Regions from separate parts of the Rhizobium sp. CFBP 8752 genome, predicted to be linked through region 1. Evidence: predicted binding sites of a transcription regulator. Region 1 holds the regulator's gene; the other holds the start of a gene.

Region 1 (4,212 bases):
GACGAGCGCCGTGCAATTTCCCGTGAGACGACCGAGGCGCTTCGTCTGTCCGGGCTGGCCCATATCGTCGCGATCTCAGGCCTCAACATGGCGCTGGCAGCCGGTATCTTCTTCGTCGGCGTCCGCTCCGTCCTGTCGCTGTTTCCAGGCTTTGCGCAGGCCTATCCGATCAAGAAGTTTGCCGCGTTCGGTGCGCTTGTCATGGCGACCGCCTATTACCTGATTTCCGGGTTCGGGGTTTCCGCCGAGCGAGCCTATATCATGATGGCGGTGATGCTGGTCGCCGTGCTCGTCGATCGACCCTCCATCAGCCTTCGCAACGTCGCCCTTTCGGCAATCATCATCCTCGCCATCTCGCCGTCGGAGATTCTGGGTCCGAGTTTCCAGATGTCGTTTGCGGCAACCGCGGCACTGGTGGCAGGGTTCGCCCTCTGGACGCGATATTTCGCGAAAGGAAAGGAGGAGACAAAAGGTAGCAACCGTTGGATAACGGGTATTGCGGCGACGTTGCATTTCATTGCCGGGATCGTGGTGACGTCGCTGATCGGCAGTACGTCGACGTCGATCTATTCGATCGAGCATTTCCACCATCTGACCACCTACGGCCTCGCGGCCAATCTCGCGGCCATGCCGATCATTTCCTTCGTGGTGATGCCGGCAGGTCTCGTGGCCATGCTGCTGATGCCGTTCGGGCTGGATGCTCCCGTTCTGTTCATCATGGGCGAGGGGCTGCGGATCGTCATTCGCATTGCCGAGATCGTCGCCGCATGGGGCGGCGATATTGCCATCGGCCGGCAGAACCCGCTTTTCCTGCCTCTGGCGACGGCAGGCTTTCTGCTTCTGACGCTGCTGCGCACGCCGCTGAGGTTGACAGGCGCGCTGTTCATGGCGGTGGCTTTGCTCTTTGCGGTCCGCTCAGGCTCGGCGCCGAGGCCTGATATCGTCATATCCGAAGACGGCGCGTCAGTGGGACTGATCCAGGATGACAAGATCACCCTCAATCGAACCCGACCGCCGGGATTTATCTACGATCAATGGCGGCGAGCGCTGGTGCTTGAGACCGGAGAACAACCGCTCGCCTTGCCGGTTCTTGCCTCTTCGGAACCAGCGCGAGGTGCCAGCCTTGCGAAAAGCGATGACAGACCACCTGGACCACATTCGCGACCGGATTTGACGCGCCGGGAAATCGAATATGTCAGGGGTTTTCTTCAAGCATTGAAGCCCGGACGATTCGCCTGTCTGCCGAAAATCCTGTGCGCGGCGCAGACTGCTCAGGACATCCGGATCGTCACCGTCGAAGACAACCGATACACCGGTCTTGCCTGCGATGTCGGTCGGATCATCGTCTCGCCCGGCGCACGCTTCGATACTTGCCGCTCCGGCGCCTTGCTTCTCAGCGGGCGGACGTTGCGCCGGACTGGCGCACTGGAAATCACCATTATTCCGAACGCGACAGCGCCAGACATCAAGATTACGGCGGCAATGCGAGACAGCGCACAGACCTCAAGCCGTCCGTGGACCGTCCACCGGTTCTATGACTGGCGAACGCGACAACTCGACTTTGGCATCCCGGAGGCTGTTGCTGCGCATCTCCGGGATGACACCGTTCTTAATGATAGCGGCGAATAAGGCCGACAAGCTTGCCCTGGACCTTCACCCGGTCGGGCGGGAAGATGCGGGTCTCGTAAGCCGGGTTTGCCGCTTCCAGTGCGATCGAGGCACCCTTGCGGCGAAACCGCTTCAGGGTCGCTTCTTCCTCATCGACCAGGGCAACGATGATATCGCCTGGACTTGCGGTGCTGGTATTCTTGATGATGACGGTATCGCCATCGAGGATGCCGGCATCGATCATCGAATCGCCCTTCACTTCGAGCGCGTAATGATCGCCGGAACCCAGCATCTCGATCGGAACGGCGATGTCATGGGTGTTGTTCTGGATCGCGGAGATCGGCACGCCGGCAGCGATTCGACCCATGACCGGAATGTTTGTCGAGAACGGATTGTCCGCCATGACCGGCGCCGGCTTCTGAGCGACGACCGGTTGCGTTTTGCCGAGGCTTCCCTCGATGACACTGGGAGAAAAACCCCGTCGCGGATGAAGGTTCGCCACATAGGCGTCAGGCAGCTTGATCACTTCGAGCGCGCGTGCTCTGTTCGGCAGACGGCGAATAAAGCCACGCTCCTCGAGCGCGGTGATCAGCCTATGGATGCCGGACTTCGATGCAAGGTCGAGAGCGTCCTTCATTTCGTCAAACGACGGCGGCACGCCTGATTCTTTCATCCGCTCGTGGATGAACAGAAGTAACTCCTGTTGCTTGCGTGTCAGCATGGACGGGACCCTCAGAATTGGAAACAAATGCAGAACGGACGCTATATGTTCTATCTGTGTTCCGCAAGCCCCAAATTTTTGCTCAAGAATAGTCTCATTTCAGCGTTCGATCACGTATTCAGTTCGTGCGCAGCACTTGCCGAGTTTCCCGCGATAGCCAATGTTCTGCGGAATAAGACTTTGGGGGTGTAAGTGGGTAACAAGTCAGTCGATCATTTGGTTCTGCCCGTTGCAGATCTGGCGTCAGCGCGGGGGAGGTTGACCGCTCTCGGCTTTACTGTGGCACCTGAAGGTGTTCACCCTTTCGGCACAGCCAATGCCTGCATATTCTTCGCGGATGGCTCGTACCTCGAGCCACTGGCCATTGTGAACCGTCGGCAAGCCTCGCTTGCGGCAAAACGAGGCAACGTGTTCACCGATCGCGACATCCGCTTTCGCGGCCAGCGGAAAAGGGAAGGTCTATCGGCGGTGGTCGTCGGGACGCAGGATGCAGCGGCCGATCATAGCCGTTTTGTGGACGGGTACATGTCTGCGGGCGAGATGCTTCAGTTCTCCCGCCCGATGCAGTTGCCCGATGGTGGGGAGAGCGAAGTCTCATTCCGTCTGGCGTTCGCGGCAGTCCCCGAGGTCGATGACATCTTGCTGTTTTCCTGCCAGCGCATGGCCGCATTACCGGCAGATCGCGGTGGTCTTGATGAGCACGCAAACGCCGTTACAGGCCTTCGAGAGATCGTCTTTTCTGCAGATGACCCGCTGGAGTTTCTGCCGCTTTTCGAAACCGTGTTCGAGACGCAACCCGAGCAAGGGAAAGACGGTCTGCGGATCGAAGCTGCCAATGCCGGCATCCGCATTCAATCCAACGACACGTTCAGCGACGAGTTCCGGTCTTCGATGAAGCCCTTGTTATCGTCGCGCCTCGCTGCGCGCGGGATCATCTTCAAGACCACCGATCTCGCCGTGACAGAGATCACCCTTGCTGCTAATGACGTCGCATTCATCCGCAGGGATGGCCGCGTGATCGTGTCGGCAGCCCCGGGGCAAGGTGTGGTTTTCGGTTTCGAGGAATAGTGAAATGACAGTCTCCGTCAATTCTGAAGTGTCCGTGGGCGAGGGGAGTTCGAAAGTCGTTTTCTCAAACACGGCAAAGCTCTCGCTGATTGCCGGTCCCTGCCAGATGGAAAGCCGTGATCATGCGTTCATGATCGCCGGCACGCTTGTCGAACTCTGCAAGAAACTCGGCATCGGCCTCGTCTACAAATCCTCCTTCGACAAGGCCAACCGCACGTCGATCTCCGGCAAGCGCGGCATCGGCTTGGACAACGCGATGGCGATCTTTGCCGATCTGAAGACGGAATTCGGCTTTCCCGTTCTGACCGACATTCACACTGAAGAGCAATGCGCTCTCGTGGCGGATACGATCGATATCCTGCAGATCCCCGCCTTCCTGTCGCGCCAGACGGACTTGCTCGTCGCGGCCGCAAAGACGGGTTGCGCGATCAACGTGAAGAAGGGCCAGTTCCTGGCGCCCTGGGACATGAAGAACGTCCAGGCGAAGTTCCTCGAAAGCGGCAATCCCAATGTGATGCTGTGCGAGCGCGGTGCCTCGTTCGGCTACAACACGCTTGTCTCCGACATGCGCTCGCTGCCGATCATGGCGGCTCTCGGAAGCCCCGTTATTTTTGACGCAACCCATTCCGTGCAGCAGCCCGGCGGCCAGGGCGGTTCTTCCGGCGGCCAGCGCGAATTTGTCGAAACGCTGGCGCGGGCAGCCGTCGCCGTCGGCGTTGCTGGCGTCTTTATCGAAACCCACGAAGACCCTGACAACGCACCGTCCGACGGTCCGAACATGGTCCACCTGAAGGACATGCCGCGCCTTCTGGAAA
Region 2 (4,212 bases), 650 kb from region 1:
CAGCGGGATTTCCTTGAAACGGACAAAGGCGGTCATCTTGTGATAGTCGCGGCCGATCGATTTCGCCATCCGGTTTGCCGCAACCACATCCGGATCGGTCGCCATACCCAGAAAATTGCGCCCGTGCGCCATGCGAAACAGCATCCGGTAGAGAAGCGAGAACCGCGTCGGATCGGAATGGCAGATGACCGAGGCGGCAAGCTTCAGAAAGGCTGGAGGAACACCCTGCGTCACCGGCTTGTCGACAGGCGCAGGCAACTGGTTGCCGTCCAGCCCGAACAATCCGTCCGTGTCGTCCATCGTGCGCCACTCGACGCGATCAGGTGCGATGCCGGCCGCCAGATAGGCACGCGCAGCATCGCGCCACTCGGTCAGATCGCCTCTCCCCCGCAACAAGACTCGGTACATCATAGAAGCGACAGCTGCTCCGGCTTTGGCTGGAACATGGATCGCAGATCGGCCCGGTCGGCAAGCTTGCGCGGTGTCCACCCCTCGCAGGTGATAAAGGGCTGTACCTTCTTCAGAGACACGCTCAGCCGCTTTAAATCCTCCAGCCGCAGCTTGCGAAACCTGCGCGACGACAGGATCGCTCCGACGGTCTTGGTCCCGAAACCCGGCACCCGCAGCAGCGTCTCCTTGTCCGCCCTGTTCACATCGACCGGAAACTTGTCGCGGTTGCCGAGCGCCCAGGCAAGCTTCGGATCAAGGTCTAGATCCAGCATGCCGTTTTCCGTGGACGCCGTAATCTCGCCGATCTCGAACCCGTAGAACCGGTAAAGCCAGTCCGCCTGATAGAGCCGATGCTCGCGCATCAACGGCGGCTTGATCAGCGGCAGTGTCTTCGACGAGTCCGGGATCGGACTGAAGGCGGAGTAATAGACGCGTTTCAGGCTGTAGCTGCCATAAAGTCTGGCGCTCGTCCCAAGAATGGTCGCATCGTTGGCGCCGTCTGCCCCGACGATCATCTGCGTGCTCTGGCCGGCAGGCGCGAACCGCTTGCGACGCTTGGTCTGCAGCGTCGGATCGCGCATTTCCTCGATCTTCAGGCGCAGATCGCCCATCGAGCGACGAATATTGGCGGGCCGCTTTTCCGGCGCAAACTGGCTGATCCCGGCATCGGTCGGCAGTTCGATGTTGATCGACAGACGGTCGGCATAAAGCCCCGCCTCCTCGATCAGCTGCTGCGACGCTTCCGGGATCGTCTTCAAATGGATGTAGCCGCGAAAATTATGAACGGTCCGCAATTCCCGCGCGATCCGTACCATGTCGCCCATCGTGTGATCGGACGAGCGGATAATCCCCGACGACAGGAACAGACCCTCGATATAATTGCGCCGATAGAATTCCAGCGTCAGCCAGATAACCTCTTCGGGCGTGAACCGGGCGCGCTCGACATTGCTGGAGGAACGATTGATGCAGTAGGCGCAATCGTAGATGCAGAAATTCGTCATAAGGATTTTCAGAAGCGAGATGCAGCGGCCATCCGGGGCATAGGCATGGCAGATGCCGGACCCCTCGGTCGAACCCAATCCGCCGGATACCGACGAATCTCTCTTTGATGTCCCGCTGGAGGCGCAGGAGGCGTCGTACTTGGCAGCGTCCGACAGGATCGCCAACCGTTCTTTCAGCGACTTCTTCATTAGTGCGTTCTCTATATGTTCTTTACGACTGCGTCAACCCGTTGACAAATCGAGGGACGTTTGATTCATTCAACTCCAGCTGGCGCATCTGACAACATTTCGATTTTCCTAGCGGGAGCAGTCGAAATTCTGTTATGATGCCCTAAATTCAGATGCTGCAGATGGTTCCGAAGTTACCGCTCCGGAACCTGTTTCTTTTTGTGTCCGCGGCATCCGCGGACATGCGCCTTAAGGACAAGAAAATGGTTGAAAAGGTACCGATGACGCCGAAGGGGTTTACCCAGTTGCAGGAAGAACTGCGCTGGCGCCAGCAGGAGGAGCGTCCCCGCATCATCGAAGCGATTGCGGAAGCGCGCGCCCATGGTGACCTTTCGGAAAACGCCGAATACCACGCGGCCAAGGAAGCCCAGAGCCACAATGAAGGCCGCATCGGCGAGCTGGAAGATTTCACGGCCCGCGCCGAAGTGATCGACCTCTCCAAGATGTCCGGTTCCACGATCAAGTTCGGCGCAACCGTCAAGCTGATCGATGAAGATACCGAAGAGGAAAAGACCTATCAGATCGTCGGCGATCAGGAAGCCGACGTGAAGGCTGGCCGCATCTCGATCTCTTCACCCATCGCCCGTGCCATGATCGGCAAGGAGAAGGGTGACAGCATCGAAGTCGTCGCCCCTGGCGGCTCCAAGGCCTACGAGATCCTCGCCATCTCCTGGGGCTGATCGCTCGTGGAAACGTCTGGCGAAGTCGCCACGGAGATGGGCAGCGGTATCGCTCCCGGCTCCGTGGTCGATATATCCGATATCGAAGTGATCGCGCCGAACTTCAAGAAGCGGCTCTCCGGCGTGACGTCCACGATCGTCCAACTAATTCCGGTGCAAAGGGCAAAGGGTCAGAAGATCGCGGTCCTCGGGCCCGGCCTGCCCTCCCACCTTCCCCACATCCGCTATGCCGACCTTGCCGCGCTGTGGTCACCGCCATTAGGGCGGCGCGCCCGTGTCTGGCATGCCCGCCGCAATATCGAGATGCTGCCCGGCCTCTTCATGCGCGATGTGCTGCGGATGCCGCTGAAGCTCTTGTTTACCTCCGCCGCGCAGCGAACCCATTCCGCCTGGACGCGTTTTCTGATCAGCAAGATGGATGCGGTCGTCGCGACGTCTGCACGATCGGGTTCATACCTGAAAGTGCCCTATAAGGTGGTGCACCACGGCGTCGATCTCGATCTCTTCCGTCCCTCCGGCCCATCCGACCCTTCCTCCCCGGCAGATGGTTTCGGCAAGCATCTGATCGGCTGCTTCGGGCGCGTTCGGCATCAGAAGGGCACAGACCTTTTCGTGCGCGCCCTGATCGAACTGTTGCCGTCCTATCCCGAATGGACGGGCGTCGTCTGCGGACGTGTCACGCCGGACAACAAGGTTTTCGGCGATGCGTTGAAAGCCGATGTCGCCATGAGCGGTCTGACAGATCGCATCCTGTTCATGGGCGAAGTAGACGACATCAAACCTTGGTACCGTCGCCTGTCTCTGTATGTGGCGCCGTCCCGCAATGAGGGCTTCGGACTGACGCCGCTCGAGGCGATGGCATCGGGAACCGCAGTCGTTGCAAGCGATGCCGGCGCCTATTCCGAAATGATCGTCGAAGGTGAGACGGGATCGGTTGTTCCGGCCGGCGATTACACGGCGCTTCGCGATGCGCTGCGCACCTATTTCGAAAACCCTGCACTGGCCCGCCAGCAGGGCTGGAGCGGTCGCGAGCATGTGCGCGTCGCATTCGCCATCGAAAAGGAAGCCAACAGTCTGGCGGAAATCTACGAAACGCTTTTAGAGACCAGACCATGAAAACTTCAGAGGCATTCGGTGCCACGCAACCGGTCCGGCTCTGCCCGCATCTGCATGGAGGACGCTTCGAATGACGGAACTTTCTGCCGGGATGGCGCAGCACAGACCGACGACGAGCGGCCTTATGAGCGAGGAAGACTGGCAGCAGTTTTTCGCCGGCTATACCCACATCGTCCTTGTCGCCAACAGTGACGAGCAGAACTTCAACGAGATCCACGCCGCCTATCCGGAAACGACGCTGTTCGTCTTTTTCAACTACGTCAGCAAGGTGCTGAAAACGCCGTTCACGCGCAATTCGCTGCTGGTGGCACGCACGAGCCGCGTCGGGTCCGAACTGCTCTACGACAACGCTCTCGACAAGGTGCTGGCCCTGCTGCCGGGCCCCGGGTTTACCGGCGTCATGAGCATGCGCGCCGCCACGATGGAACAGGTGACGGAACCGGCCGAGTTCGGCGGCGTCGCAGCAGGTGCCATCGACCTTTGCAGCTACCTCGAAGATTTCTACCCGCGCGACCATACCGCCAGTTCCGGCTTCGCGCTTTCGGTCTGGCTCTGCGAGAAGGTGCCGCAGGCGAAGGTCGTGCTTTGCGGTTTCTCGGGACGCCGCAGCCGCAAGTGGCAGATGTTCCACATCCACGACTGGACGTTCGAACAGTCGGTGCTGCAACTGCTCGCCAACAGCGACAAGCTCGAAATGGCAGGAAGAACAGCTTTCAATCCCTACAAGGCGCTGTCGC

The links. The regulator LexA, encoded in region 1, represses DNA repair genes until DNA is damaged. The targets are predictions, from matches to a motif close to TGTTCNNNNTGTGTTCNG.
Region 2: IFT59_RS05345 (putative DNA modification/repair radical SAM protein) is a predicted target of LexA. The motif match lies at 1,646-1,663, and genes of this name have one in related genera.

The regions. Positions count from the first base shown of each region.
Region 1 is NZ_JACYUZ010000001.1:1,762,859-1,767,070, reverse strand. Features, by position in the region: gene IFT59_RS08470 (ComEC/Rec2 family competence protein) at 1-1,629, shown strand, start outside; gene lexA (transcriptional repressor LexA) at 1,610-2,329, opposite strand; gene IFT59_RS08460 (VOC family protein) at 2,522-3,397, shown strand; gene kdsA (3-deoxy-8-phosphooctulonate synthase) at 3,402-4,212, shown strand, end outside.
Region 2 is NZ_JACYUZ010000001.1:1,110,284-1,114,495, reverse strand. Features, by position in the region: gene IFT59_RS05350 (UdgX family uracil-DNA binding protein) at 1-408, opposite strand, end outside; gene IFT59_RS05345 (putative DNA modification/repair radical SAM protein) at 408-1,640, opposite strand; gene greA (transcription elongation factor GreA) at 1,883-2,359, shown strand; gene IFT59_RS05335 (glycosyltransferase) at 2,423-3,475, shown strand; gene IFT59_RS05330 (3-deoxy-manno-octulosonate cytidylyltransferase) at 3,546-4,212, shown strand, end outside.